Regions from separate parts of the Nocardiopsis sp. NPDC006832 genome, predicted to be linked through region 3. Evidence: riboswitches for the same ligand, from Rfam matches in the RefSeq annotation. Region 3 holds a riboswitch; each other region holds the start of a gene.
The links. Region 3 has a riboswitch for cobalamin ahead of ABZ717_RS20590 (ribonucleoside-diphosphate reductase subunit alpha). Riboswitches for the same ligand answer to the same signal wherever they lie in the genome.

Region 1: it holds a riboswitch for cobalamin, as region 3 does, so the genes downstream of both, metE (5-methyltetrahydropteroyltriglutamate--homocysteine S-methyltransferase) here and ABZ717_RS20590 (ribonucleoside-diphosphate reductase subunit alpha) in region 3, are expected to answer to the same signal.
Region 2: it holds a riboswitch for cobalamin, as region 3 does, so the genes downstream of both, ABZ717_RS07840 (CoA-acylating methylmalonate-semialdehyde dehydrogenase) here and ABZ717_RS20590 (ribonucleoside-diphosphate reductase subunit alpha) in region 3, are expected to answer to the same signal.

Annotation. Positions count from the first base shown of each region.
Region 1 covers NZ_JBEYLC010000106.1:1,280-10,670, reverse strand. Annotated here, with positions in the region: gene ABZ717_RS27650 (MetQ/NlpA family ABC transporter substrate-binding protein) at 1-810, opposite strand, end outside; gene ABZ717_RS27645 (methionine ABC transporter permease) at 881-1,603, opposite strand; gene ABZ717_RS27640 (ATP-binding cassette domain-containing protein) at 1,603-2,559, opposite strand; gene ABZ717_RS27635 (hypothetical protein) at 3,179-4,228, shown strand; gene ABZ717_RS27630 (DUF3558 domain-containing protein) at 4,753-5,709, shown strand; gene metE (5-methyltetrahydropteroyltriglutamate--homocysteine S-methyltransferase) at 5,797-8,076, opposite strand; cobalamin riboswitch at 8,217-8,440, opposite strand; partial or broken gene ABZ717_RS27620 (polysaccharide deacetylase family protein) at 8,667-9,391, shown strand, end outside.
Region 2 covers NZ_JBEYLC010000011.1:9,531-19,445, forward strand. Annotated here, with positions in the region: gene ABZ717_RS07835 (acyl-CoA dehydrogenase family protein) at 1-294, opposite strand, end outside; gene ABZ717_RS07840 (CoA-acylating methylmalonate-semialdehyde dehydrogenase) at 291-1,790, opposite strand; cobalamin riboswitch at 1,818-1,943, opposite strand; gene ABZ717_RS07845 (hypothetical protein) at 2,014-3,705, shown strand; gene ABZ717_RS07850 (hypothetical protein) at 3,842-4,111, shown strand; gene ABZ717_RS07855 (hypothetical protein) at 4,132-6,336, opposite strand; gene ABZ717_RS07860 (hypothetical protein) at 6,394-6,564, shown strand; gene ABZ717_RS07865 (TetR family transcriptional regulator) at 6,585-7,178, opposite strand; gene ABZ717_RS07870 (exo-alpha-sialidase) at 7,705-8,808, shown strand; gene ABZ717_RS07875 (MoaD/ThiS family protein) at 8,810-9,094, shown strand; gene ABZ717_RS07880 (DUF418 domain-containing protein) at 9,099-9,915, opposite strand, start outside.
Region 3 covers NZ_JBEYLC010000047.1:156-10,070, reverse strand. Annotated here, with positions in the region: gene ABZ717_RS20605 (sigma-70 family RNA polymerase sigma factor) at 1-668, shown strand, start outside; gene ABZ717_RS20600 (NYN domain-containing protein) at 866-2,509, shown strand; gene ABZ717_RS20595 (hypothetical protein) at 2,544-3,107, shown strand; cobalamin riboswitch at 3,499-3,703, shown strand; gene ABZ717_RS20590 (ribonucleoside-diphosphate reductase subunit alpha) at 3,859-6,447, shown strand; gene ABZ717_RS20585 (ribonucleotide-diphosphate reductase subunit beta) at 6,542-7,621, shown strand; gene ABZ717_RS20580 (acyl-CoA dehydrogenase family protein) at 7,826-9,037, shown strand; gene ABZ717_RS20575 (DUF397 domain-containing protein) at 9,416-9,628, shown strand.

The DNA of each region.
Region 1 (9,391 bases), on a different contig from region 3:
CTCCATGAAGTCGCTCACCTCCGGGCTGTGCAGCAGCTCGTCGAGCCGCTCGATCTCCTCGGACTCGGCGTCCTCCGTGCGTACCACCAGACCGTTGCCGTACACACTGCCCTCGGTCTCCTCCCAGGCCATCACGTTCGCGTTCTCGGCCAGGTCGGCCTCCAGCGCGTAGTTGCCGTTGACCACGGCCGCGTCCAGGTCCTCCAGGGAACGCGGCAGCTGCGCGGCCTCCACCGGGGTGAGGGTGATGTCGAGCGGGTTCTCCTCGATGTCGGACTCCGCCGCGTTGTCCCCGGCGCCCTCGGACAGGGTGATCACGTCGTTCGCATCGAGCAGGTTCAGCGCCCGGCCCATGTTGGACACGTCGTTGGGCACCCCGATCTCCGCGCCCTCGGGGAGCTCCTCCAGGTCGGAGAACTCCTGCGAGTACAGACCGAAGGCCTCCAGGTGCACGTTGCTCACGTACTCCAGGTCGGCGTCGGTGTTGCCCTGTTGGTACTCCTCCAGGAACGGGACCGTCTGGTAGTAGTTCGCGTCCAGCTCTCCCTCGACGAGGGCGGCGTTGGGCTGGTTGTAGTCGGTGTACTCGACCACCTCGATGGCCAGGCCCGCGTCGGCCGCCAGCTCATCGTTCACGAACTCCAGGATCTCCGCGTGCGGCATCGGTGTGGCCCCCACCTTCAGGGTCACCACGTCGTCGTCGCCACCACCCTCGTCGGCCCGCTCACTCGGGCTCCCGCACCCCGCCAGCAGCACGGTCGCGGCGCCGAACACCGCGGCGCCCCGCAGTACGTTCGCTCTCCTGGTCATGGTTGTCTCCTTGCCGTTGGTACCGGACGACTCGGGGGGAATCACGGGGGGCGGGATCGAGAGGGACGCGTCAGCGCCTGGACAGTCGGCGCACCAACAGGTCGCCCAGGCTCTGCGCGACCTGCACGATCACCACGAGCAGGATCACGGTCGCCCATAGGTAGTGGTCGTTGAAGCGCTGGTAGCCCTCACGAATGGCGAGGTCGCCCAGACCGCCACCGCCGATGGCGCCGGCCATGGCCGAGTAGGAGATGAGCGTGACCACGGTCATCACCAGGCCGGCGATGAGCCCGGGCATGGCCTCGGGCAGCAGCACCTTGCCCACGATGGTGAACTTGCGCGTGCCCATGGCGTGCGCGGCCTCGACGACGCCCCGATCCACCTCGCGCAGCGCGGTCTCCACCAGGCGCGCGAAGAACGGGATGGCGCCGATGCTGAGCGGCACGATGGCGGCGGTCGGGCCGAGCGTGGTGCCCACCAGGAAGCGGGTCAGCGTCAGCACCGCCACCATCAACACGATGAACGGCAGCGAACGGCCGATGTTGACGATGGCGCTGAGCACCGCGCGCGCGGCCGGGGCCGGGATGAGGCCGCCCTTGTCGGTGGCCACGAGCAGCACGCCGAGGGGCAGACCGAACAGGACGCTGAAGACCGTGGCCCACCACACCATGTAGACGGTGTCCATGGTTCCCAGCCACAGGCTCGGCCACATGTTCGGCCAGTCCTGGACGAAGTCGGTGATCGCGGTCACCGCGTTGCCCTCCTGGGCCAGGTAGAGGATCTCGTTGGTGATCACTTTCCGGCCTCCTCGACCAGCAGGCCGTTCTCGGACAGGTAGGTCAGTGCCTCACGACGACGGCTTCCACGCATGTCGACGCTGAGCCGGCCCACGGACTGACCGGCGACCTGCTCCACACCGCCACCGAGGATGTTGACGTCCACGTCGAACCGACGGGTCAGTTCGGACATGAACGGTTCGTCGAAGGAACGCGGGTAGGTGATGAACACCGTCTCCGGCCCCCCGTGCTCCGGCAGCGGGAACAGCGAACGCGCCAGCAGCGAACCGGGGGTCCCGATCAGGTCCAGGACCCGGCCGGACTCACGGAACTCGCCGTCCTCCATGATCGCGGCGGAGTCACAGATCCGCTTGATCACGTCCATCTCGTGCGTGATGAGCAGGATGGTCAGGCCGAGTTCGTCGCGCAGTCGGCGCAGCAGCGCGAGGATGGACTCGGTGGTGACCGGGTCCAGGGCGGAGGTCGCCTCGTCGCTCAGCAACACCTTGGGGTCGGAGGCCAGGGCGCGGGCGATGCCCACGCGCTGCTTCTGGCCGCCGGAGAGCTGGGAGGGGTAGGCGCGGGCCTTGTCGCCCAAGCCGACCAGTTCCAGGAGTTCACCGACCCGGGTGGCGCGCGCGGCGCGGGACATCCCCGTGACCTCCAGCGGGAAGCCGACGTTGCCGGCGACCGTACGCGAGGAGAGCAGGGCGAAGTGCTGGTGCACCATGCCGATGTGGCGTCGGGCCTCGCGCAGGCGGGCGCCGCGCAGCGAGGTGAGTTCCTCGTCCCCGACGCGGACGGTGCCACCGTCTGGGCGTTCCAGGAGGTTCACCGAGCGCAGGAGGGTGCTCTTACCCGCACCGCTTTGGCCCACGACCCCGTAGATCTCGCCGGACTCGACGTGCAGATCGACCCCCTTCAGGGCTTCGATCCGACGTTTCTTCAACCTGTAGGTCTTGTGGAGACCCACTGCGTCAATCACGGTTTTCCCATCGACGTCTGGCGGTGGTGTCACGGCTCCCACGCGCGTGGGGGCGCGGAAGGAGACCGGACTCAGCGTGGGGGTCGACGCCCGCATCCGAGCGTACGAAGCGCGCGGTGGGCGAGCGGCGGCGACGCGCCGGAGCGGCGGTCGGAGGGCGCGGTGGCGCCGAACGGGGCGGGTTCTCGCCCTCGGACTCAGGAACGACGGGACGGACGACAGCGACCACCGGGCAGAGGTACGCACCGCCGGGTGGTGTCCGCCAAGGTGACGGGGGTCGTTTCGTAGTGTTCAGGAGCCATCACGGCACCAACTCAACCATCTCGGATGCCTCGATTCGGCAAAATCCTTGACCCGAATATGGTTATTTAGACCACACCTACGGCTTTGTTGGGGGATGTGATCACCTCGTCCCTCCCGAAGACCCGTGAGAATGCTTAGACTCATTACCGTCCCGTGACCTTTCCCCCTTCGAGCGGGGTGAGTGCGGCGCGGCCCGCGAAGACGACGTGCCCCGCGCCCCGTCCGGGAAAGACGAGCATCTGCGTCCACAGCGTCCCCGTGCCCGCTATGGGGTCCGTGTGTGGGCACGAGGAGCGACCACACCTTGCAGTCAGACGATCCGAGCCGAGTGGCCGACCACGCCGACTTCTGGGCGCCCGATCCTCCCGTCCGCACCTGGCGGGAGCTGATCGCCGACTGCGCGCGCCCGTTTCCGACGGTCGTGCGCACGAACCCGACCCCGGGCCGCACCGCGGCGGTGGTCCTGTCGCTGTTGGCAGCCCTCGCCCTGCCCGCGCCCGCCTTGGCCGCGCCGGTCCCCCGGGACAACGAGGACATGGGCACCCTGGAATCGCGCGCCGAGACCCTCACCGAGGAGTACAACGGCGAACTCCGGGACATGGAGAACGTGATGGAGGAGGCCGACCGCGCCCAGTCGCGCGCCGACTCCACCCGCGAGGACGTGGAGGCCGCCCGTGGGCAGGTCCGTTCCCTGGCGGTGGCGACCTACACCAGCGGCGGAATCGACCCCTCCATGTCGCTGTTCGTCGAGGCCGAGCCCGACGAGGTCATCGAGCGCGCGGTCGTCATCGACTACCTGTCCACCAGCAACCAGGACAAGATCGACCAGCTGGACCAGGCCCTGTCCCGGGACGAGGTCGCCCAAGAGAACGCCGAGGATCGCTTGGCCGAGGCCGAGGCCGACATGGACGAGCTGGAGGATCGTCGCATGGACGTCCGCCGGCTCATCGCCGACCACCCGGAGCAGCCCATGCGACCGCCGGACAACATCACTCCGCGCACCGAGCAGATGCGCGACCTGGGCATCGAGATCTTCGGGCGCGGGTCGGAAGTGGGCGGTGTCGGCTGCTACCGCGCGGTGGGCGGCTGGGTCGTGGGTGAGCACCCCAAGGGCCGGGCCTGCGACTTCATGGTGGACGGCAACGGTTCCATGCCCCCGGAGGACCAGGTCGAGCGCGGTTGGGACATCGCGAACTGGGCCCGGGACAACGCCGACGACCTCGGGGTCATGTACGTGATCTACCGCCAGCAGATCTGGGACGTGCGTCGAGGCGACACCGACTGGCGCCCGATGTCGGACCGCGGCAGCATCACCGAGAACCACTTCGACCACGTGCACATCTCGATGTTCTGATCCCCGGCGGGTGCGGCGAACACGACTTCCCCGCACCCGTCCTCTCGGGACCAAGGGCCGGAAAGGACGGCCCCTTTACCGGTGAAACGACTCGAAAAACCACACAGGATAATCACGATCAAGTCACGCCAAGGGTGACGTGTGGCTCGACCGGAACGAATCGATGACGATTCGCCCCGTTACCCCTGGCCCGCTACGCCGCTCCCCTTAAGGTCACGGTTAGGATGCTTGTCGTCCCGACCCCCGGTCGCCGTGGCCCGTCCCCTCGGCATCATCTCGGCGGTCGGAAAGAACCCCGCGCGCAGTCGGGGCATCCACTCACGACACGGGGAATTCCCGCTCCTCGCCGTACCGCACTCGCCCGCGGACCGGCGTTGGTCCCGGGCTCTCCTCCCCCACGGTCTCCCGTGCCGTCACCCACCCGGCGATCCGCCGGCGGCCGTCACGGGAAACTCGTGAGAACCCACCAATGGGCACACGCGTCCCAGAGAACACGGCCAACACTTCACCGGGCGAGGGGAGCCATGAGCGAAAACGGACCTTACAACCAGCCTCCGCAGAACCCCTATGGGGGCGGCACCGGCGGGCAGCCTGGCTACGGCCAGGGCCCCTACCAGGGCGGCCCCGGTCAGGACCAGGGCATGTACGCGGGTGGCCAGCCGCCCTACGGTGGCCCCGGCGGTCCGGGTGGACCCGGCGGATACCCCCCGCCCCCGCCGCCCCAGAGCGGTGGTGGCGGCGGCAAGGCCGGCCTTTGGGTGGTCATCGGCGGCGGCGCGATCATCGTGGTGCTCGTCATCGCCGTGATCGTCATGCTCGTCACGCGTGACACCGGCGGCGAGGAGATCGCCACCGGTCCCGACACCACCCAGGGCACCGAGGAGACCGACGAGCCGGTCGACGACGACACCGAGGAGCCCGACTCCGGCGGCGGTGACGGGCCCGCCGGGGAGCCGCCCTACGCGCTGCCCATCGAGCCCTGCGACGCCATCACCGAGCAGGTCTCCACGGACTTCATCCTGCGGGACGACCCCAGCAAGAGCGTCTCCGACAACCGCGCCAGCTGCACCGCCACGGGTGACGCCCCCGAGGGCAACCCGGAGCGCGCCTACAGCAGCCTCTGGTTGGAGTACGCCACGCCCTACGCCGGCAGCGACTCCGTCGAGGGCGCCTCGTCGGACTACCAGGACTCCCTCGCCAACTACACCGGTGGTAGCGACTACTACCCGGAGGAGAACCTGGAGGAGGAGAAGGAGATCGACGGTCTCGGCGATGAGGCGCACCTCATCATCACCGAGAACATCATCCTCGACGACCCCGCCCCCACGGCGATCATGCTGGTCCGTTCGGCCAACATGAACATCGAGATCACCTACCAGGTCTCGGACTTCGAGGGCTCCGACCTGACGATGGTCGACGACGTCGAGGCCCTGCTCACCAACTCCGCCGAAGAGGCGATCGCCCTGCTCGGCGCCGAGTAGGAAATCACCGGCTCCTCCCCGGAAGAAACGACGAGAGGGGGCCGCGGCTTCGTGCCGCGGCCCCCTTTTCGTGCGTTCGGGGTGGGATCAGAGGTCGGCGCGCACCCGGCGGGCCGCCTCCACCATGTTGCGCAGCGCCTGCTCGGTCTCGGTGTAACCGCGCGTCTTCAGACCACAGTCGGGGTTGGCCCACAGGTTCGCGGCGTCCACGTGCGAGACCGCCAGTCGCAGCGAGGCCTCGATCTCCTCGACCGAGGGCACCCGCGGCGAGTGGATGTCGTACACGCCCGGACCGATCCCGCGCTTGTAACCGCGCTCGCCCAGGGCCTCCACGAGCTCCATGCGCGACCGGGCCGCCTCGACGCTGGTGACGTCGGCGTCCAACGCCTCGATCCCGTCGACGATCTGGTTGAACTCCGAGTAGCACATGTGCGTGTGGATGGTCGTGCTCGACGCGACCCCGGAGGTGGCCAGTCGGAACGAGTCGACCGCCCACTTCAGGTACGCCGCCCGCTGTTCCTCGCGCAGCGGAAGCAACTCGCGCAGAGCCGCCTCGTCGACCTGGATGTGCCGGATGCCGGCCCGCTCCAGGTCGGCGACCTCGTCGCGCAGCGCCAGACCCACCTGGCGGGCGGTCTCACCCAGCGGCTGGTCGATACGCACGAACGACCAGGCGAGCATGGTGACCGGACCGGTCAGCATGCCCTTGACCGGCTTGTCGGTGCGCGACTGGGCGTAGGTGATCCACTCCACCGTCATCGGCTCGGGACGCGAGACGTCCCCGAACAGGATCGGCGGGCGCACGCACCGCGAACCGTAGGACTGCACCCACCCGTTCTCGGTGGTGGCGTAGCCCTCCAGCTGTTCGGCGAAGTACTGGACCATGTCGTTGCGCTCGGGTTCGCCGTGCACCAGCACGTCCAGACCGATCTCCTCCTGGAGCGCGATGACCCGGTCGATCTCCGCGCGCAGGAGCGCCTTGTAGTCCTCGGTGGGCAGTTCGCCCCGCCGGTGCGCGGCGCGGGCGCGACGCAGCTCGGCGGTCTGCGGGAAGGAGCCGATGGTGGTCGTGGTCAGCGGTCGCAGGGCGGCCACGTCCCGATCCTGGGGACGCTCGTAGGCGTCCGGGCCGAGGGCGTCCAGGCGGGCGCGCACCCGGGCGTCGGTGAAGGACGCGTCCCGCGGCTCGGACGCGCCCTGGTAGTCGGCGTCGGCTCCCTCGGAGAGCACCCGACCGAGCAGCGCGACCTCCCTGGTCTTCTGCTCGGCGAAGGCCAGGGTGGAGCGCAGCTCGGGCGCCAGTGAGGTCTCGGCGTCCAGGTCGATGGGCACGTGCAGCAGCGAGCAGGAAGTGCTCACCGTGAGCTCGTCGGTCAGGGCCAGGAGGGTGCCCAGTTCGGCGACGGCGGCCGGCAGGTCGGTGCGCCAGACGTTGCGGCCGTCCACCACGCCCGCGACCAGGCGGGTGGAGCCCAGCCCCGAGACGGCGGTGAGGTCGGAGGCACCCTCGGAGTCGGTGACCAGGTCCAGGCCCACGGCCTCGACCGGAGAGTCCTTGAGCACGCGCAGGGCGGCGGCGCCGATGGAACCGAAGTAGGTGGACACCAGGAGCGAGGGACGCTCGGTGAGCGACCCCAGGCGCTGGTAGGCGCGCTCCAGGTGGCCGACGGCGGCGCGACCCTCGTCGGTGGCCAGGATCGGCTCGTCGAGCTGGACCTCGGTGACGCCCGCGGCCGACAGGTCGCTCAGGAGCTTGGCGTAGGCGTCCAGGAGCTGGTCGAGGAGCTCGATGGGCTCCCAGCCCTCGGGAGCGTCCTCGGCGGCCTTGGCCAGCAGCAGGAAGGTCAGCGGACCGACCAGGACCGGGCGGGTCTGGAAACCGGCCTCGGCGGCCTCACGGAACTCGGCGAGGGGCTTGTCGCCGACCAGGCGCGGGCGGGTGCTCGGGGAGAGTTCGGGGACCAGGTAGTGGTAGTTGGTGTCGAACCACTTGGTCATCTCCAGCGGCGGCGCGCCCTGCTCGCCGCGGGCGAGGGCGAAGTAGCGGCGCAGCTGCTCGTCCCGCTCCTCTGCCTGGGCCGGGGAGGTGAAACGGGCGGGCACGAGGTCGAACAGGACCGCTGTGTCCAACACCTGGTCGTAGTAGGAGAAGGTGTTCGACGGGATGTCGTCCACTCCGGCCTCGCGCAGTCGGGCGTAGACGCCCTTGCGCAGGTCGGCGGCGACGGCGTCGAGTTCGGCGGCCGTGGTGTTGCCCTTCCAGTAGGACTCACTGGCGCGCTTGAGTTCGCGGGCGGGGCCGATGCGCGGGTAACCGTGGACCGTGGAGCGCACGGACGGCCCGGAGGCCGCGGGGTTGCTGACCATGAAGCTTCTCTCCCTCGTCGAAAGCCGGGTACCGGCCACGAGAGCGGGGCGAGGAGCGCGGCACGACGAGGGGCTCACCCGGGGCGCACGTGCCTGACGACCTCGGCCCTCCCTCGGGGCGCGGGACCACCGGCGGCACAGGCGCACCACCGGGTGGAGGCAGGTCTTCGGACTCGTGGGCGTTTCCGACGTCGTGCGCCGGTCGTCCTAATGATCACCGCTTCCCGGTTTTCCGACTTTTCCGGTCGGATCACCAGTGCTTATGGCGACGCTCGTTCCCACATACCGCTGCGGGGCAGTCCCGGATTCGCACCGGGTTCCCTCTTTCGACACACTCCGACCGACCGGAGCGGGCTCCGGGAGTCGATGGTGGGAGTGTGTACCTTCCACGCCTGCAAGTATAGGGAGCACCCCCTTCGCCCCTGCACCCGGCGTGACCCCTTGGCCCGGAGCACACCAGCGAACCCATTTCGTGTGCCCGGCATCACACCCGATACCAGCGTTACGCGAAAGACCCCCGTCCTTTCGCGAACGTTCGTCTGACGATGAGCGTGGAGAGCCCCCAGGTGAAGCAGCAAGACGGTCCCAGCATGGCCCCCGACCGCCCCGTTCTCACGGCAGCGATCGCGATGGTCGTCCTCTTGGGACTGGTGCTGTCGGCGACACGACCACCGGGCCTGCCCGAGGACGGAGTCATCGAGAGCATCACACGGAACGTGGCGGTGGACACCGACGACGACCTTCCGGCGGAAGGTTCCGAGGAGGGGACGACCGTGGTGGACACGGCCGCGCTCCCCGGCACCGAGGAGGCCTCGGTCGACTACGAGGGCGACAGTGAGGTGGCCGTCGCCTACCCGGCCATCCCCAACGCCGACCCCCTCACCGACTTCCTGGACCGCACCCTGACCGACCAGGTGCACGCCTTCGACGCCGCCAACCCCGGCGCGGCCTCCTTCGAGGGCGAGTGGCGGTTGACCGCCGCCGGTGACGGGGTCGTGGGCGTGCGGATCACCACCACCGAGACCGACTCGGAGGAGACCCGCGTCGGTCACAGCACCTACTGGTACGAGACCGACGACGGCTCGGTGCACGGTTCCAGCGGCCTGCTCGCCGGACAGGACGAGCTGGCCGCGCTCAACGACCGCGTACTCGAAGAGGTCCCGGACACCGTGGCGGCGGTGTCCCTGTACCCGATCAGCGGCCTTTACGACTCCCTCGCGTTCAGCCCCGAGGGCGACCTGATCGTGGAGTTCGACGATGGACAGGTCGCGCCCACCTCCGAGGGTCGCGTCGGCGTCGTGATCGAACGCGACGA
Region 2 (9,915 bases), on a different contig from region 3:
GTCGATCATCCAGGCGACCATGTTGTGGATCGACAGGTACCCGGCCACGGACGGACAGCCGGTGGCCAGCGCCTCGAAGGCGAGGACACCGTCCATCCTGGTCAAGCCGGTGCCCCCGAACTCCTCGGAGACGTAGAGACCGCCCATACCGAGTTCGGCGGCCTTGCGGAGCACGTCGACGGGAAAGTGCCTGGCCTGGTCCCACTCGACGGCGTGCGGTGCGAGGTGTTCGTCGGCGAACGCGCGGGCGGTCTCGGTGAGGGCGCGCTGTTCGTCGGTGAGGGCGGCGTTCATCGCACGACCGGAATCGTGAACTCCGCGCCCTCCTTGACCCCGGAGGGCCAACGCGAGGTGACCGTCTTGGTCCGGGTGTAGAAACGGATCGAGTCCGGTCCGTGCTGGTTGAGGTCGCCGAAGCCGGACCGCTTCCAGCCACCGAAGGTGTGGTAGGCGATCGGCACCGGGATGGGCACGTTCACGCCGACCATTCCGGTGTTCACCCGGTGCGAGAAGTCACGAGCGGTGTCCCCGTCACGGGTGAAGATGGCGACTCCGTTGCCGTACTCGTGTTCGCTGGGCAGACGCAGGGCCTCCTCGTAGTCGGCGGCGCGCACCACCGACAGCACGGGTCCGAAGATCTCCTCCTGGTGGATCCGCATGTCGGGGGTGACCCGGTCGAACAGCGACGGACCGGCGAAGAAGCCCTCCTCGTGGCCGGGCACGGTGTGGCCGCGACCGTCCACGACCAGGTCGGCACCCTCCTCCACGCCCAACGCGACGTATTCGTCGACCCGTTGGAGGGCTTCCCGCGAGACCAACGGGCCGAAGTCCGCGTCGGGGTCGTCGGAGGCACCCACCCGGAGCCCCGCGATGCGGTCCTTGAGCTTGGCGACCAGCGCGTCGGCGGTCTCCTCACCCACCGGGACCGCGACGGAGATCGCCATGCAGCGTTCACCGGCCGACCCGTATCCGGCTCCGATCAGGGCATCCGTGACCTGGTCCAGGTCGGCGTCGGGCATGACGATCATGTGGTTCTTGGCGCCGCCGAAGCACTGGGCGCGCTTACCGTGGGCGGTGGCCGTGGAGTACACGTATTGCGCGATGGGGGTGGAGCCCACGAACCCGACGGCGGCGATCCGCGGGTCGGTGAGCAGGGTGTCCACGGCCTCCTTGCCACCGTTGACCACGTTGAACACACCCGGGGGCAGCCCGGCCTCGACGAACAGTTCCGCCAACATCAACGGCACGGAGGGGTCGCGCTCGGACGGTTTGAGCACGAAGGCGTTACCGCAGGCCAGCGCGGGCGCGGCCTTCCACAGCGGGATCATGGCGGGGAAGTTGAACGGGGTGATGCCCGCGACCACGCCCAGGGGTTGGCGCAGGGAGTGCACGTCGATGCCGGTGCCGGCGTTGTCGGTGAACTCGCCCTTGGACAGGTGCGGAATGCCGGCGGCGAACTCCACCACTTCCAGGCCCCGTTGCAGGTCACCGTGGGCGTCGGCGATGGTCTTGCCGTGTTCGGCGGACAGGGCCTTGGCGATGTTCGCCCGCTCGTCCTCGACCAGTTGCAGGAAGCGGAGCAGGACCCGGGCCCTGCGCTGCGGGCTCCAGGAACCCCATTCGACCTGTGCCCGCTCGGCGTCGGTGATGATCTGCTCGGTCTCGGTCCGGTCCGCGAGCGGCACCCGCGCCTGGACCCTTCCGGTGTTGGGATCGTAGACGTCGCCGAAGACGCCCGACCGGCCGTGGACCTTCTCGCCCTGCACGAAATGCGTCAGCTCGCTGACCATACGTGTTCGCTCCATCCTCGTGGATCACACGGTTCCTTGGCCGCGGGCGGTGACCTGACTTCCGAGGAGTTCCCCCGGTCACAGTGGCGGGACCGCGCCGGACTCGCACCGGCTTCCCCGCTCCGCGGTGGGGCCACCATATAGTTGGACGTCCTAATAAATCCAGACCCCTCGACCCGGTACTTGGTGTCACCCCACTCGCGCCCGGTAGGCTCTGCGACTTGTGACCGCCAAGGACGACACCCCCGCCGGCAGACCCCTCGCCCTCACCCCCGCGTGGCGCACCGCCCGCGCCGACCTGCACGTTCTCCTGGTGATCCACAGCCTCACCGCCGCCACCCGCATCGCCGACGTGCTTCCGGCCCTGTACGACCCGCGCGTGCAGCTCTACTGCACCCGGACCACCGGCGGTGTCTTCGCCAACGGTCTCGACGAATACCTCCGAGAAACGCAGATCCGGCACATCTCCTGGGAAAAGGCGAAGGAAACGGAATTCGATCTCGCGATCACCGCGAGCCTCGGGGACGACCTTCATGAATTAAAAACAAAAATCCTGCGCATTCCCCATGGCAACGGTTATAATAAAAAATGGTCGCAGGAGTCAGGAGTCAGGAGTCAGGAGTCAGGAGTCAGAAGTCAGGAGGTCTTCGGGCTCTCCGACGACACCCTCAAACACCAGGGACGGCTGGTCCCCAGCTCCATCGCCCTCTCGCACGGCGAACAGTTCGACCGCCTCGCCCAAGGCTGCCCCGACGCGCTCCCGCTCGCCTTCCTCTCCGGTGATCCCTGCTACGACCGGCTGCTCGCCGGAGTGCCCCACCGACTCACCTACCGAAAGGCCCTCGGCCTACGCCACGGCCAGAAACTCATCACCGTCAATTCCACTTGGAACGACGAATCCCTCTACGGAAGCCACCCGGGCGTCATCACCGAATTGCTCGCCCGGCTTCCCTACGACCACTACCGGGTCGCGCTCGTCCTGCACCCGAACGTCTGGTCCTCCCACGGGCCGCGCCAGATCAGAATCTGGCAGGACGAGGCCCTCCGTTCCGGCCTCCTCCTGATCCCACCCCACGAGGGCTGGCGGGCCGCCGTCATCGCCGCCGACCTCGTGCTCTCCGACCACGGATCCGTGAGCGTCTACGCCGCCGCCCTCGGCCGGCCCGTCCTCCTCAGCTCCGACGGCCGGGACTCCGTCGACCCGGACTCCGCCCTGGGACGGCTCTACGAGGTCGCCCACCCGCTCGATCCCCACGCCACCCTCGTGCCCCAGTTCGAGCAGGCCGAGAAACTACGCGAACTCACCCATGAGACCGCCCTCACCTGGGTGAGTTCCGCCCCGGGTCGGGCCCTCGACCTCATCCGCGCCGAGGCCTACCGCCTCATGGGCGCCACTCCCCCGCCCGGCCGGCCCCGCCTCATGGCACCACCGAAGCCCGAGGTCCAGAGCCCGGAGCCGACCTCCCTCTGGGTCCGGGTACGGCCCACCGACGACGGTCTCGCCGTGTATCGCAGCCCGGCGCCGAAATCCGGTGGTGTCCTCGTCTGCTCCGACGCCGAGATGGACCACCGACTCGCCGCGGCGGCCGACGTCCTCACCATCGCCGAAGAGGCGTTGCCCGCCGACGAACGCCTGTGGTCCGAGACGGTGTTCGCGCACCGCCCCGGCGCCCTGCTCACCGCCGTGTACTCGGCCGAGGAGGTCCGGCTGCGCACTCGCGACGGGTCGCTCCTGCGGGTTCGCTTCACCGGCCCCGTCGACGACCCCGGCCTGGTCACCGGTGTGCTCGCCGAACGTCTGGTCACCTCCGGCCACGCACCCGCTCCGAAGATGCTCGCCGCCCTCGCCCCGCTCCACCTGCGAGTTTCCGAGGAACGAACCCTCACGATCCCCTTCGAGACGGCCAAGGGCTGAGTTCTCCGTTTTACCGGACACGGGCCGGTCACTTTCTGTAGTTTCCTGTCATGCCCGGATTCGAACACGAGCTCCAGGTACGCCTGCTCCAGAGTCGAAGCTGAACGCTGCGGCACGGAAAATGTGGGAGGACCTGATGGCGACCGGTACCTACGAGTGGCAGAGCGACTTCGCCCGCAAGTACGTCGGCCAAGGCCGTGAAGAGGGTCGTCAAGAAGGCCGCGAAGAAGCCCGTGCGGAAGGCAAGCAGGAAACGCTGATCCGTTTCCTGGAAGCCACCTCGGCGACCATCAGTCTCGACTCACGGCGACGCATCGAGGAGTGCGACGACATCGGCCGGCTCGATGACTGGCTGGACAAGGCCTTCAAGTCCCGCATCACCGACGCCGACGAACTCTTCGACTGACCTGGCGCGGCCGGGTCCGTTCAGGCCCGGCCGTCGATCTTGTCCCGAACACGGCCGGCGGCAGCGGCGGCACCGACCAGCTCGAAGACCTCCACCGCCCGTTCCCACCGCTCCCCCGATCCCCGACCGAGGTCGCCGAGGCGCTCCAGGACCTTGCCGACCTGGTAGGCGCGGTTGGCGGACACGAAACGGTCCAGGGCCTCCTCCAACAATCCGATCGCCTGGTCGGGGTGCTCCTCTGCGATGATGCGGGCCTGGTTGACGAGGAGCTTGCCCTCGTTGGCCTGGTCCCGTCTCCGGGTGGCGGCGTGCTCGCGGAAGAACGACAGCGAAGTCCGGTAGCACTCCAGGGCCCGTCGAGGCTCCTCGGCCAGAAGCGCCACGTCGCCCATGTGCATGTGGTGCAGCCCGAGCGCCTTAGGGCGGGTGTGGTCGAGCAGCGGCAACGATTCCTCCAGGAGGGCGCGGGCGGCTCCGGCGTCGCCCTCACGGCGCTCCAGGATCCCCAGCCACTCCAGGGCCGCCCCTTGGCCGCGCGGGTCCGCCCCACGACCGCGAGCGGCCGCCAAGGAGCGTTCCAGGTACGTGCGCGCCTCGGCCAGGCGTCCCTGCCCGAGCATCGCCTCGCCGCGCTGGGCCAGGACCCGGGCCAGGGCGTCGTCGTTCCCCTCGGCGTCGCGTTCGGCCAGGGCCAGCAGGGTGAGCCGCTCGTCGACACGCCCGTTGGCGGTGAAGTAGCCGTTGGTGGCCTCGGCCATGACGCCGGCGTATCCGGCTGCCGGGCGGGTGCCCCGCCAGATCCGTCCGGAGCGGTGGACGAAGGCCAGGATGGCGTCCATGTTCGCCTCGAACCACTCGTCGGGGCTCGGAACGCCCGCACCATGTCGGGCACTGCGTTCACGGACGTGGCGCCGGCGTTCGAGCCAGGCGTCGAAGCCCACCGCGTCGGCCTCGTGCTCGGTGGACCGGAAGTCCGGCAGGGAGCAGGGCGCCTGTGCCTCGTAGAGATCACTGACCCGCCAGCGGTCGGTGCGCACCCGGTCCGCGGCGACGGCACCGTACAGGTAGTAGTCGGCGAAGCGTCGGTGGACCTCGCGGCGTTCGGCCGGCTCCTCGCGCTCGGCGACCAGCCGCGCGTGTTCGTAGGTGAGGTCCTCCATGACGTAGCGGCCCGCCCGGTCCACCTTGACCAGACCGCGGCGCAGGAGCACGTCCAAGACCTGGTCGCCCTTGTCGGTGTCTCCGGGGAAGACCGCCCGGGCGAGCCAACGATCGAAGTCCCGGGTGGGGTGCGCTCCCAGGGCCCGGTACAGCAGTCGGGCGTCGGAGGCGAGCTCCCGGTAGAACACGTCGAAGACGGCGGCCGGGCGGGTGGCGGTCCGGGCGGCCTCCTCCAGGTGGGCCAGTCGGCCGGCGTCCTCCATCCGGGAGACCAGGTCGGCGATGGCGAGCCTGGATTCGTCGCTGAGCAGTCCACCGGTGTGGCCGGCCAGCAGCGGCACCCCGGCGCACAGTCGGACCAGCCGGGCGAAGGCCTCGGGTTCACGGGCCGGGCGTTCGTCTGCGATCAGGTCCTGAAGCAGCGCGGCGACGGCTTCGTCCGCGAGGGGGCCCAGGGGTACGACCACGGGTCGGCGTTGGGCCAGCCCGGGCACGGGTTCGCGGCTGGTGACGACCACCACCATGCCCGCCAGGTCGGACAGGAACGGCTGTACCTGGGCGGCGGTGCGCACGTCGTCGAGGAGCACCACCACGGGCTGTTCGGCGATCTCCTGGTGGAACCGGTTGAGCTTGCCCTGGAAGGTGCCGAGTCCGGGGGCGTCGGTATCCACCCCGACCGCGTGCAGGTACTGGTCGCACAGTTCCTCGATACCGCGCCCCTGACCCTCGCCGGGGTCTCCGCCGCAGGCCGCGGCGAGCTGGGCGTGGCCGAAACGGCGGCGGTTCCGCAGGATCCAGGTGAGCGCGGTGGTGGTCTTGCCGATGCCGGGCGGTCCGACCAGGTTGAGCAGCAGGCTCTGTTCGGACTCCAGGGCGTGGTCGAGGTGGGCGTCGAGCGCGGCCAGTTCGTCGTTTCGGTTCTGAAAGAGAGTGGTCTCGCGCTGGGGGACGATCCGGATGGCCTTCGCGGTGCTCTGGCGGAGGTCCATGGAGGCATGGACCACGCCCGCCTGGATGTGGACGCCTCGGTTCTGGCCATGGGAGGTGTTGTATGTGCCGCTCACAGCGCCCCATCCTGGCCGAGAAGACCGACGCCCACCAGCCCCACAGGTCGGAACGGGTTGTCCGGTACCGGTCACGGTGTGTTCCCGGTCCCCGACCACCCGTTGGATCGGGTGAACGCCGCCATGCGCACGGTGGGCCGGGGTATGAGCGCCGTGGGCATGGCGGCCGGTGGTGTCGTGTCCTTCGGTCGTCGGCTCACCGGTCTGGTGCGCGGGCACCACGTCTGAGGCGATGGCCCTCCGGCGGCTCAGCTCCCCAAGGTGCGGAGCATCCGGTGTGCCTCGTCCATGCGGTGCGGGAAGGCGTCCGGGCTGTCGGCGAGCTTCATGGCGGTCAGTTCGCAGGCCATGGCGGTGTGCGCGGCCAGGACCGCGGTGCTCTCCTCCGTTCCCGCCTCGACCAGGGCTCCGGCGAGACGGAGCGCCCGTTGCTGCCGGGTGAGCAGGTAACGGGAACGCAGGTCCACGCTCTCCCGGAGCAGGCGGACCAACACCGCCGAGTGCGCCGGGGACAGTGACGCGTAGGGCCGGGCGACCGCGCCGGCCTCCCGGATCAGGCCGATCGCCGCGGCGAGGTCGGTGCCGGGCGAGCGCCCGGACTTGTCCCGAACATAGGCGCACATGTGGTCCACCTCGGCGGCGTCGTCGGCGAAGAGGACCTGCTGCTTGTCGCCGAAGTACCGGAAGAAGGTGGTACGGCCGACCTCGGCCCGCTCGGCGATGGCCGCGACGGTCACGTTGTCGAATCCGTGTTCGGAGAAGAGTTGGAAGGCGGCTGACACGATCGTGGCCCGCGCCTTACGTCGTTTGCGCGCGTGGAGCGTGTCCGGGGGGTGTTGCATGAGGCGACCCTATCGATGGGAACTCGGTGCTTCTTGGTACGCGGGACCGTCCATAGGGACAGTGGTCCCGAAACGAACCGCGAGTCCGAGAGAGCGGGAAATCGTCCGGGCTGTTGAAGTGGTGGGATACGACCGGCGACCGTGGGCCTGGGGGAGCTTCGGGTAACCACCGGTTGGCCCGGGATTTTATTGCAAAGAGGCATGGGAGTGGCAACCGCCTTCCGCTGACCGGGGAACCCCTGCCCGGAAAGGGTTCCCCCCTGACGGAAGTTATGCCTCTCAGGGGCGCCCTTTTCCCGTGAGCTCCCCGAAACCTCGTATAAAACATCGAGGGTAAACCGTTCGGGATCCTAACTATTAACTTTCCGAGACGTCCGGAAACCCTCCACACGGCGCGATCGGTCGCCTATCGGCACGTACCGGACACCTGTTCTTCACTTTCCGATGACCTCCCTCCGGCCGGCGCCTCCGGATTGTCGGAGCCCTGTGCGACAGTGGAGATCTCCATCACACTACGGAGCTCCACATGACATATCTCCTGCTCATAGGCACACGCAAGGGGCTGTTCACCGCGCGCAGCGAGGATCGGCGCACGTGGGAGCTGGACGGTCCGCACCGACTCGACGAGGCCAACGACGCCGGGATGAGCCCGGTGTACTCCGTCGGCGTCAACCCGCATTCGGGACGCCTGCTCGCCGGTACCGAGAGCTGGCATTTCGGGCCCAGTGTCTGGCACAGCGACGACCTCGGCACGACCTGGACCGAACCCGCCGAAGCGCCGATCCGCTTCCCCGAGGACACCGAGGCCTCACTCACCCGCGCCTGGCAGTTCGCGTTCACCGACGACGCCGACACCGTCTACGCCGGCGTGGAACCGCACGCGTTGTTCCGCTCCACCGACGGTGGCGACAGCTTCAGCCTGGTCAGGGCCTTGTGGGAGCACCCCCACCGGGCGGAATGGTTCCCCGGCGCGGGTGGCGGAGCGATCCACACGATCCTGCCGGGCACACTCGGTACCAGCGAACGCTCACCCGAGGCCATCACCGTGGCCATGTCCACGGGTGGTGTCTACCAGAGCGCCGACTCGGGCGCGAGCTGGGCACCGACCAACCGGGGCATCTCCGCCGGTTTCCTCCCGGACGAGGAACCCGAGTTCGGCCAGTGCGTGCACAGGGTGGCGGCGGCCTCCGACGGCTCGTTCTACGCGCAGAACCACCACGGGGTCTACCGCAGCTCCGCGCCCGCCACCGAGGGATGGAGCCGGATCGAGACCGGGCTGCCCACCGACTTCGGTTTCGCCGTGGTCGCCCACCCGCACCGCCCGGAGTCGGCGTGGAACTTCCCGGTGGTGAGCCAGGAGGTGCACCTGCCACCGGACAACCGGCTGGGCGCCTACCGCACCGACGACTCCGGGGCCACGTGGCGGGCGGTCGACGACGGTCTGCCACAGGACCCCTACTTCGGGATCGTGTTGCGCGACGCGGCCTGCACCGACGGCGCGGACGTGCCCGGCTTCTACTTCGGCACCCGCAACGGCGACGTGTACGCGACCACGGATGACACCGATCACTGGCACCAGGTCACCGCGCACCTTCCCGACGTGTTGTCCGTACGCGCGGCGGAGGTGTGAGATGCGGGTGACCGTACACCTGCCGGGGCTGTTGCGCGCGGACGCCGACGGGGCCGCGCACGTGCCCTTGGAGGTCGGTGACGCCGCCGTGCTGCGCGGGGTGCTGGACGCGCTGACCGAACGCTATCCGGGGCTGGACCGGCGGATCCGGGACGATCGCGGGGAGCTACGCCGGTACGTGAACGTCTTCGTGGACGAGGACGAGTGCCGGGCGCTGGGTGGTCTGGACGCCCCGGTCCACGAGGGCGCCGACGTTCGGCTGCTGCCCTCCGTGGCCGGGGGCTGAACTCCTACGCCGGGAGCCGCTCCTCCCTGCGCAGTTCCTGGGGGCGAAGGTGGGTGACGCTACGCCAGACCCATTCCAGGGGACCCAACCGAAGCCGGCTCAGCCACCAGCGGGCGGCCAGGGCCATCACCACGAAGTAGCCGGTGGCCAGCGCGTACTGCGCGAGCATGGGCACCTCGCCTTCGAAGGGCTTCATCAGCAGGAACACCGCGGTGCTGCCCAGGTAGACGGTGAGCGTCATGCGACCCAGCGGCGCCAGCGTGCCCAGGGCCTTGGCCACGGCACCGTTACGGCCCAACAGCCACCACACCAGTCCCAGGTAGAACAGGCCCCCGCCCAGGCCGGTCAGCGTGGACGCGAGGTCCACCATCATCTCGGCCGGCAGCGGGGTCACCGGGAGACCATCGGGGCCCAGGACCGGGATGCCGTCGGCATCGAACTCCCTCGGGAAGAGCAGGTCGGAGCCGGCCAGCAGACCCATGCCCAGGACCTCTCCGATCAGTCCGCCCCACACCATCGGGGCGATGAGCCGGTTCGGTCCCGTGAAGTCCGGTGAGAGTTCGGGGCGCCGGGCCAGCCACACACCCACGCAGAAGAACCCGAGGGTCTGCGGGATCGGGCCGATCACCATGCTCTGGAACATCCCGGAGCCCACGAAGGGCTCGAACACCGGTGAGGCGAGGAACGCCCCGAGCGCGAACCACAGCGGCCGGTTCGGCGACCCCGCCGTCATCAGCGGCAGCAGCGGGGCGAGGAACAGCGCGGCGAGCGCGTAGTGGCCGAGGATGTCCCCGCTGAACACCAGCAGGTGCGGGAGTCCG
Region 3 (9,915 bases):
CCGTGCGCTGGGCCGGACTGTACTTCTCCGCGGCGGGCGACCCGAGCGCTCCGACCGCTCGGATCAAGGGGCCGGGCATGGCCTCCTACACGACGGTCACGGCCGCCGACGTTCGTTCCGCCGAGCTGCCGGCCTACCCCGCCTACCAGGCGTTCGCCGAGGTCACCGAGCTGGTGCGTTCAGCCGGCGGTGGCCAGTGGTGGGTCGGTGACGTTCCCGCGACCGAAGGTCGGGGGGCGTACGCGGGGTGGAGCCTGGTGGTGATCCTGGAGGACCCCTCGGTGGAGGGGCACCGGCAGGCCATGGTTCTGGACGAGACCTCGGCGGTCTTCCAGGACGAGGTCGGCGCGCGGTTCCCGGTTTCGGGACTGCTGCCGGCGTCGGTCCCGGCCACGTTCGACGTGGTGGCCTGGGAGGGTGACGCCGATCTGGGCGGGGACCGTGTGCTCTTGGACGGCGTCCCGCTCGATCCACGCGAAGGCGGCGGTGACGCCGGCAACGTCTTCGTGAGCTCCGCGCGAGGCTCGGATGGCGACCCGATGACGTTCGGGACGGATGTGGTCCGATTCGACGCGCGGCTCGGACGCGAATCGGAAATCCGAATCTCCTCCGGACAGGACGCCTTGTTGATGGGCGCGATCGTGCTCACGGCCCCGATGCGCACCTGAGTCGAACATCGGTGCGGAGTTCATCGTGTGCACAGGGCGACCGAAGGGCCCGCGCCGACCGGGAAGGCCTCCTGTGTGTAGCAATGTATTGACGGGGAGTATTCAAAGGCGGCACGCAAAATCAGACAGACTTGGCTAGGCTGTGCCCCGGTCATGGATATGGCCCCAGAGATCGACAGGGAAGGGGGCGGTGTCACGTGGACCGTTGCGCGTTGTTCGTCGACGCGGGATACCTTCTCGCCGACGGCGCGATGGCCGTGCACGGAACCCGGAACCGGGACTCCGTCGCCTGGGACTACTCCGGTCTCGTCCAGTTCCTCAACGAGGTCGCACGGGATCGCACCGGCCTGCCGCTCCTGCGTTGCTACTGGTACGAGGCGGTCGCCGACGACCGGAGGGCCCAGGAACAGGACGGCATCGCCGACATCCCCGGCATCAAGTTCAGAGCGGCGAAGATCCGGCCCGGCCGCCGCGAGGGCGTGGAGGGCTACGTCCAACGCGACCTGACCACCTTGGCCCGCACCGGTGTCCTCTGCGACGCCGTCCTGGTGAGCGGTGACGAGGACATGGCCCCCGTGGTCGCCGACGTCCAGGACCTGGGTGTGCGCGTCACCGTCGTGCACATCTCGGTGGAGGGCAACTGGACCATCTCTCGGGCGCTGCGCCAGGAGTGCGACGACCTGATCGAGATCGGCGCCGGTCACCTGCGCCCGCACGTCAACCTGCTCTCCGGTGGTGGATCCACCCAGGAGAACGCGGCGAAGACGACCACGCCCTTCGCCAACGGACGCTCCCAGGCCCCCGCCGAACAGTCCCCCCACCCGGTGGCCTCCGGGCCCCGGAACGGCATGGTCGAACCGGCCACGCCCTCCACGGGTGGACTCGAAGCGATGTTCGCCGGCACCGGTGGCCAGCCCGTTCCACAGGGCAGCGCCATGGAACAGTTGCGCGCGATGCGTCGCTCGCTGGCCCAACAGCGCGGCGACCACCTCGCCGGCCCCTCGGGCGAGAACGCCCCTCCCGGAGCGATCGACGCCAACGGTTTCCCCTCGGGGGGACAGGCGGTGAACGGCAACGGGGTCTACCCGGGCGCCGGTCAGAACGGGCAGGCCGGGTACGTCGGCCCCCACACGGGCGCCCATCCGGCGCCGCGTGGAGCGGACGGAGGGTACGGGCTGCCGGCCAGACCCGGACCCGCCCAGGCGGCCGGAGGCGGTCCACAGGGCTTCGCCGGAACGGGCCCACAACAGGCCTTCTCCAATACGGGACCACAGCCCGCCTTCGGGGCGGGCACCGGTCCACAGGCCTCGTTCGCGCCCGACCCGCAACAGGCTCCACCCCATAGAAACCCTCCCGCCCCCGACCCCAGGTTCGGTGGCGGACACGGCGAGGAGCAGGGGTTCGGAGGTGGGGCGGACACAAACCCTACCTATGGGACCAGTACGGCAACTGACACCGCGCACAGCGGTGGCGCCGCGCCCCGTTTCGGGGAACGGCGACCTACTGGTCCCGAGTACGACGGCCGATTCGGCCCCGGCGGTTACCAGGAATCCACTCACAGTCCTGGATATGCCCAACAGACGGGGCTCGGCGCGCATACCGTTGATGATGCGGTGCACATCGCGCACAAGGAAGGGAACGACTTCGCGGAGTCGATCGCACGCGAGGCGCCGGTCCTTTGGGTGGAGGCCGTCCTCGCCCGCAGGCCCCGGATGCCCTCGGACCTGGAGGCTCGTCTGCTCCAGGGATCCTCGCTCCCGATCGACCACCTGCTGCGCGACGAGGTCCGAGATGGACTGCGCCAGGGGTTCTGGCAGGCCTTGGAGCGTGCCAGGCCCTGATCGGTGGGTGGGGAGAGCGAGTTGGGATGGGGCGATGCGGTTGACCCACGTGACGACGGCAGAACTCGACCGGTTGGAATTCCACGCCGTCCGATCCGGTGAACACGGCCGGACCGCCGCCCGACTACTGGACCTGGCCAACAGCGTCGACGCCGGTAGCGAGGTCACGCGGGCGGAGCTGTTCGTACGCGCCGGAGAACAGTGGGAGATCGCCCAGGAGTTCGAACGCGCCTGTTCCGCCTATCAGCGGGCCATAGACGATGGTGGCCCCACCGTGGTCGACGCGCACGCCCTCAGCGCCGGCGCCCTGTTGCAACTGGACGAGCGGCAGCAGGCCGAGGGGCACCTCAAGCGGCTGGAGACCGGTGAACCGGTCGGATTGCCCACCCACATCCACGTCACCGAGGCGTTGTACGCCCACGACGACCTGGAGGGCGCCGAACGGTGGGCCACCGTGGGCGCCCGACGACACGCCGGGCGCCCACAAAGTCCGTGCGATCGGGATCTGTTCCTCGAACTCCTGCGGATCCGATTTCGGATCAGGGCCGACCTCGGGCTGGCGGAGGATGATCTGGACCTCCTTCTCGACCAGGAGTGACCGCGCGATCCGACGAGATCGTAGGCGATCGGAGCGGGCGGCCTCCGGTTCGGTCGTCCCGCGCGTGTCCCGTGGTGGCGGGTTTCGGGGTGGGGCGGCGGCGCGGGTCGAGCACCGACAGACCGGGATCGGCCGGCCGCGAGTGAGGTTTCCTACCCTGCCCAGAGGTGCCGTGGCGGACACCCGGGCGAGGTGCCGGGTGCGTTCGTCCCGGGAACGTCCTAGGCTGTGACGCGCCCCCTTCGGGGACCCCTCCCGATACCGTCGCGCAGCCCCGTTCCGGCGCTTTCATACCACGCCCGGGAGGCGTGTTCGACGATCGTCGAAGAATCTGAGAAATCAGCGACACGCCATCATCTTGCGGTGTTCCAAGCCGCCATCCCCTAGATGTAGTATCTGTCCCGCTGGTGGTTCACCGGGCTCGCAAGGGGCCGGTGACGCGAGAGGGAACCCGGTGCGAGTCCGGGACTGCCCCGCAGCGGTGAGTGGGAACGAAGGTCGTCACGCGCACCGGGAACCCCCGAAAGGTCCCGGGAAGCGACGGCTCGGTAGGGCGCCCACGAGTCCGAAAACCTGCCATCGGCACACACCCCCAGGTGTGTACAACGTCGGGGCTTCGAGGGAGAGTCGCCGCGACCCGACGATGGATCGCACGCATCCGGTGCGGCGATCCATCGTTGTGAGCCGCACGCTTGTCACTTGTGCCCCCGCACCCCCACCGGGACTCTTTTACCGAGGTTGGAGCCGCTGTATGACCCTTGACGTCGAGGCCGTGCCCGCATCCGTTCGGCCCGGACCGAACAACGAGGGCGGTCGTCCCGCCGCCGTCGACCGGATCGAGCATGTCGTGGCCGAGGCCTGTGCACGGCTCTCCGGCGTTTCGGCGGAGAAGGTCCTGACCGAGGCGCGTCGCGGGTTCTACCCGGGCATCGCCGACGCCGAGGTCGAGCTCGGCGTCGTCATGGCCGCCCGCAGCTTCGTCGAGGTCGACCCGAACTACTCCTACGTGGCCGCTCGCCTGCTGCTGGACAAGCTCCGCACCGAGGCCCTGAGCTTCATCGGCGGCGCTCCCGAGACCGCCACCCAGGCCGACATGGCCGAGGGCTACGCGGGCTACCTGGCCGCCTACGTCGGTCGTGGCATCGACCTCGGGCAGCTCGACCCCGCCCTCGCCCGGTTCGACCTGGGGCGTCTGGGCAAGGCCCTGCACCCCGAGCGCGACGAGCAGTTCACCTTCCTCGGCATCCAGACCCTGTACGACCGCTACTTCCTGCACAGCGACGAGGTCCGCTACGAGCTGCCGCAGGCGTTCTTCATGCGCGTCGCGATGGGTCTGGCCCTCAACGAGGACGACCGTGAGGCCCGCGCGATCGAGTTCTACGAGCTGCTGAGCTCGTTCGACTTCATGGCCTCCACGCCCACCCTGTTCAACGCGGGCACGGTGCGCGCGCAGCTGTCGTCCTGCTTCCTGACCACGGTCGGCGACGACCTGCAGGACATCTTCCACGGCATCAGCAACAACGCCATGCTGTCCAAGTACTCGGGCGGTCTGGGCAACGACTGGACCCCGGTCCGCGGCCTGGGTTCCCACATCAAGGGCACCAACGGCAAGAGCCAGGGCGTCGTCCCGTTCCTGAAGATCGCCAACGACACCGCGGTCGCGGTCAACCAGGGCGGCAAGCGCAAGGGCGCGGTCTGCGCCTACCTGGAGACCTGGCACATCGACATCGAGGAATTCCTCGACCTTCGCAAGAACACCGGTGACGAGCGCCGCCGCACCCACGACATGAACACCGCGAACTGGGTTCCGGACCTGTTCATGCAGCGTGTGGAGGAGCAGGGCACCTGGACCCTGTTCTCGCCGGACGAGGTCCCGGACCTGCACGACAAGTACGGCAAGGACTTCGTCGAGGCCTACGAGAAGTACGAGGCCGAGGCCGAGGCCGGTCGTATCAAGGTCTCCAAGAAGATGCCCGCCGTGGACCTGTGGCGCCGCATGCTCACCATGCTGTTCGAGACCGGCCACCCGTGGATCACCTTCAAGGACCCGTCCAACCTGCGTTCGCCGCAGCAGCACAACGGCGTGGTGCACTCCTCCAACCTGTGCACCGAGATCACGCTGAACACGAACAAGGACGAGGTCGCGGTCTGCAACCTCGGTTCGGTGAACCTGCCCCAGCACGTGGGCCCGGACGGCGTCGACGTCGAGCGTCTGCGTCGTACCGTCCGCACCGCCGTGCGCATGCTCGACAACGTCATCGACGTGAACTTCTACACGATCCCCGAGGCGCGTCGCGCGAACATGCGTCACCGCCCCGTGGGTCTGGGTCTCATGGGCTTCCAGGACGCCCTGTTCAAGATCCGCACGCCCTTCGCCTCCGAGGGCGCGGTGAACTTCGCCGACGAGAGCATGGAGCTGATCAGCTACTACGCCATCGAGGCCTCCATGGAGCTGGCCGCCGAGCGCGGCTCCTACGAGAGCTTCGACGGTTCGCTGTGGAGCCGCGGCATCCTGCCGATCGACTCCCTGAGGCTGCTGGCCGACTCCCGCGACGGTGCCCTGGAGATGGACCGCGGCGAGACCCTGGACTGGGACTCACTGCGCGAGCGCGTCAAGACCACCGGGATGCGCAACTCCAACGTCATGGCGATCGCGCCCACCGCGACCATCGCCAACATCACCGGTGTGAACCAGTCGATCGAGCCGGTCTACCGGAACCTGTTCGTCAAGTCGAACATGTCCGGTGACTTCACCGTCGTCAACGACTACCTGGTCCGCGACCTCAAGGAGCGGGGCCTGTGGGACGACGAGATGGTGTCCGCGCTGAAGATGCACGACGGCAGCCTCGGTGAGATCGACCGGGTCCCGGACGACCTCAAGGCGCTGTACGCCACCGCGTTCGAGGTCGACCCGACCTGGCTGGTGGACGCGGGTTCGCGCCGTCAGAAGTGGATCGACCAGGCCCAGTCGCTGAACCTGTACATGGCCGCGCCCAGTGGTAAGAAGCTGGACACCCTGTACCGTCGCGCTTGGCGCTCCGGGCTCAAGACCACGTACTACCTGCGTTCGCAGAGCGCCACCCACGTGGAGAAGAGCACGCTGAAGGGCACCGACGGCCGCCTGAACGCCGTGTCGGCCACCCCGACGCCGGCCGCCGCGCCGAGCCCCGTCGCGACCCCGAGCCCGAGCCCGAGCCCGGCCGCGACCCCGAGTCCGGCAGCGAGCCCCCGCCCGGCCCCGGCCCCGGTCACCGAGCCCACGGAGCCCGAGGACGAGTTCGAGATCATCGAGGACCAGGCGTGCAGCATCGATGACCCCGAGTGCGAGGCCTGCCAGTAGGAACGCCCGGGGCCGGCGGGCGACCCCCGCCGGCCCCTCCTCGCCCCTCCACTCCCGTAGACGACCCGGTACGACCGGAGAACGGAACACGAGCATGACCGCGGTTTCCGAGAACAACGCCGCCTCCACCGGTCTCGGTGAGATCCAGCGTGACGCCGAGCGCGTGAACGTCGACGACAAGGCGATGATCAACGCCCGCGCCGACGTGAACCAGCTGCTGCCCCTCAAGTACACGTGGGCGTGGGAGAAGTACCTGTCGGGGTGCAACAACCACTGGATGCCCACCGAGGTCGCCATGCAGGCCGACATCGCGCTGTGGAAGTCCAAGGACGGGCTGACCGACGACGAGCGCCTCATGCTCAAGCGCAACCTCGGTTTCTTCGCCACCGCGGAGTCCCTGGTCGCCAACAACATCGTCCTGGCCGTGTACCGCCAACTGACCAACCCGGAGTGCCGCCAGTACCTGCTGCGCCAGGCCTTCGAGGAGGCCGTGCACACCCACACCTTCCAGTACATCTGCGAGAGCCTGGGCCTGGACGAGGGCGAGCTCTTCAACATGTACCGCGAGGTCCCGTCCATCACGGCCAAGGACGCCTGGGCGCTCAAGTACACCCAGAACCTTGAGGACCCGGAGTTCCGCACCGGCACGCCCGAGGCCGACCAGGCGTTCCTGCGGGACCTGGTCGCGTTCTACGTGATCTTCGAGGGCATGTGGTTCTACACCGGCTTCGCGCAGATCCTGTCGCTGGGCCGCCGCAACAAGATGGTCGGTATCGCCGAGCAGTACCAGTACATCCTGCGCGACGAGTCGATCCACCTGAACTTCGGCATCGACGTGATCAACCAGATCAAGATCGAGAACCCGCACCTGTGGAGCGAGGAGTTCCAGGCCGAGGTCCGGCAGATGCTGATCGACGCCTGCGAGCTGGAGGTCTCCTACGGCCGCGAGACCATGCCGCGCGGTGTGCTGGGGTTGAACTCCGAGCTGTGCGAGAAGTACATGCACTTCATCACCGACCGGCGCGCCGAGCAGATCGGCCTGCAGCCCATCTTCGGTGAGACGGAGAACCCGTTCCCGTGGATGTCGGAGATGATGGACCTCCAGAAGGAGAAGAACTTCTTCGAGACCCGAGTGATCGAGTACCAGACGGGTGGCGGCCTGGACTGGGACTAGATCCTCTTCCCGGGAGAGACCTCTCCCTCCACGGCCCGGGGCGGGCGCGCGCCCCGGGCCGTTCGCGTGCCCGAGGAGGGTGCCCGGGTTCCTGGCCGGTTCCGGTAACGCGCTGACCGGAGGAGGCCAGAACCCGAACGAAGTCGCGTCGCCCGCGTCGAAACCGGGTGCGACCAGGAAGTTCCTGGCGCGGAGGGGAGCGACGTGGAACATTACTTCGGTGCTGAGCGGCACCGGACGCTGCGGGAGGAAGTACGCGGGTTCGCACGGCGGGAGGTGGAACCCCGGGTCCCCGAGATGGAGCGACGCCGTCGCGTCGACAAGGGCCTCTCCCGGCTGATCGCCGAGCAGGGCTGGCTCGGGGCGACCGTGGACCGAGGCTACGGCGGGATGGGACTCGGACACCTGGCCAAGACCATCATCATCGAGGAACTCTCCAGGGTCAGTGGGGCGATGGGCGCCATGGTCCAGGCCTCCCAGCTGGGGGTCGCCAAGATCGTGCACTTCGGCGACGAGGCACAGCGTTCGACCTGGCTGCCCGAGGTGGCCGCGGGCCGTTGCATGCCCACGATCGCGGTCACCGAGTACGGCTCCGGCGGGCACGTCCTCGGGATGACCACCAGCGCGGTGCGCGACGGTGACGAGTACGTGCTCAACGGGCAGAAGGTGTTCGTGGGCAACAGCCACGTCGGTGACCTGCACGGCGTGGTGGCCCGGACCGGCCCCGGATCGAAGGGCCTGTCGGCGTTCCTGGTCGAGTCGGACCGCCCCGGTTTCTCCCTGGGCCGGCACGAGGGCACGATGGGGTTGCACGGCTTCAGCTTCGGTGAACTGCGCTTCGAGGACTGCCGGATTCCGGCCGCCAACATGCTGGGTTCGGAGGGTGATGGGCTGTCGGTGGCCTACTCGTCCAGCGTCCTGTACGGGAGGGCCAACCTGGCCGCGGTGGCCCTGGGCATCCACCGCGCCCTGGTCGAGGAGACCAGCGCCTATGCCCGCCGACAGCATCGCTACGGCAAGCCGCTGGCCGAGGTCCCGGCGGTCAAGCTCAAGCTGGGCCAGATGCAGTCCCGGTTGATGGTGGCGACGCTGTCGCTCTACCACGCGGTGTCGTTGCTGGACCAGGGTCTGCCCTGCGATCACGAGCTGATCAACGCCAAGCTCGTCAACGTGGAGTACGCGCTGGACACCGCGCGCAACGCCATGGAGGTCCACGCGGCCCGCGGTCTGTACACCGACAGCCCCGTCGAGCGGTACCTGCGCGACGCCCACCACATCTTCGCGCCGGCCGGCACGAGCGACGTCCAACTCCTGCGGTTGGGAGAGGTCGCGTTGGGCACCGACAAGGGTCAGTGGTCCGAACGCCTGGCGGGTCGGCTGAGGACCGCACCGGAGCCGTTGCTCTCGGTGGGCTGACATGAAGTGCGGGGGTGGGAGGGGAAGAGACCGCCCCCGCCGGTCAGGTCAAAGGTAGGCCCTTTGAAAATGCCATCAAAGAGGCACGAAGAATGACACTCGATACCAGATTTCCCGCCGAAAGGAAACGGTCTGGTCACCACATGGGAACGGTTTGACAAACTGAAAGGATGTCCGGTTTGGGGCTCGCGTGGCAGGTGTTGCTACGCTACCGTTCCGATCATCACTTCCCGCCGATCCAGTGCGTGCTTGCTTTCATCGCTTGCTGCCCGTGATCCGTTCCGGGCTGCCAAGTCATCATAGTCCATAATATGAGATCGCCCGGGCGCTGTGCGGGAAAAGGCCAAAGTCAACGAAGACCAAGGGCAGGGTCGGCGCATGTTCGAAACACACATGGGGAACTCCCAAGACTTCTTCGGTAGGTGGCGCAAGTCGCACTACTCCTACGACATCGGTGCCTGCTGTGAAGTGCTCAACCTGACCTCAGGGGAATCATTCTTCCGTGACTCCGTTCACCCGGAGGATGCGCAGTTGAAGTTCGAGAACCGTGAGTGGACGACCTTTCTCGCGGTTTCGAAGGGATCCTTCTAGCTCTTTCGGTGTTGGGGCCTGACAGGTCCCGGGACGCGACCTCCCACCCGGAGTGTTCCGAGTGGGAGGCGGTAAAGGCCGTTTGTTGGGTAGGGAGCGCGGGGTAGGTTCCTGCGTGCCCCGAGCCCGGTATTCGAAGCGGAGCCGCACGGTGTCCGACACTTCACACCACAATTCCCTCGAACATCTTGGACAACATGAACCCGCCAGGGTCGAGTCACGGATTTCGTGGGTGTCCGGCCAAGCGGTCCAAGCCAGGGACGTCCACGGTGGTGTTCATTTCCATG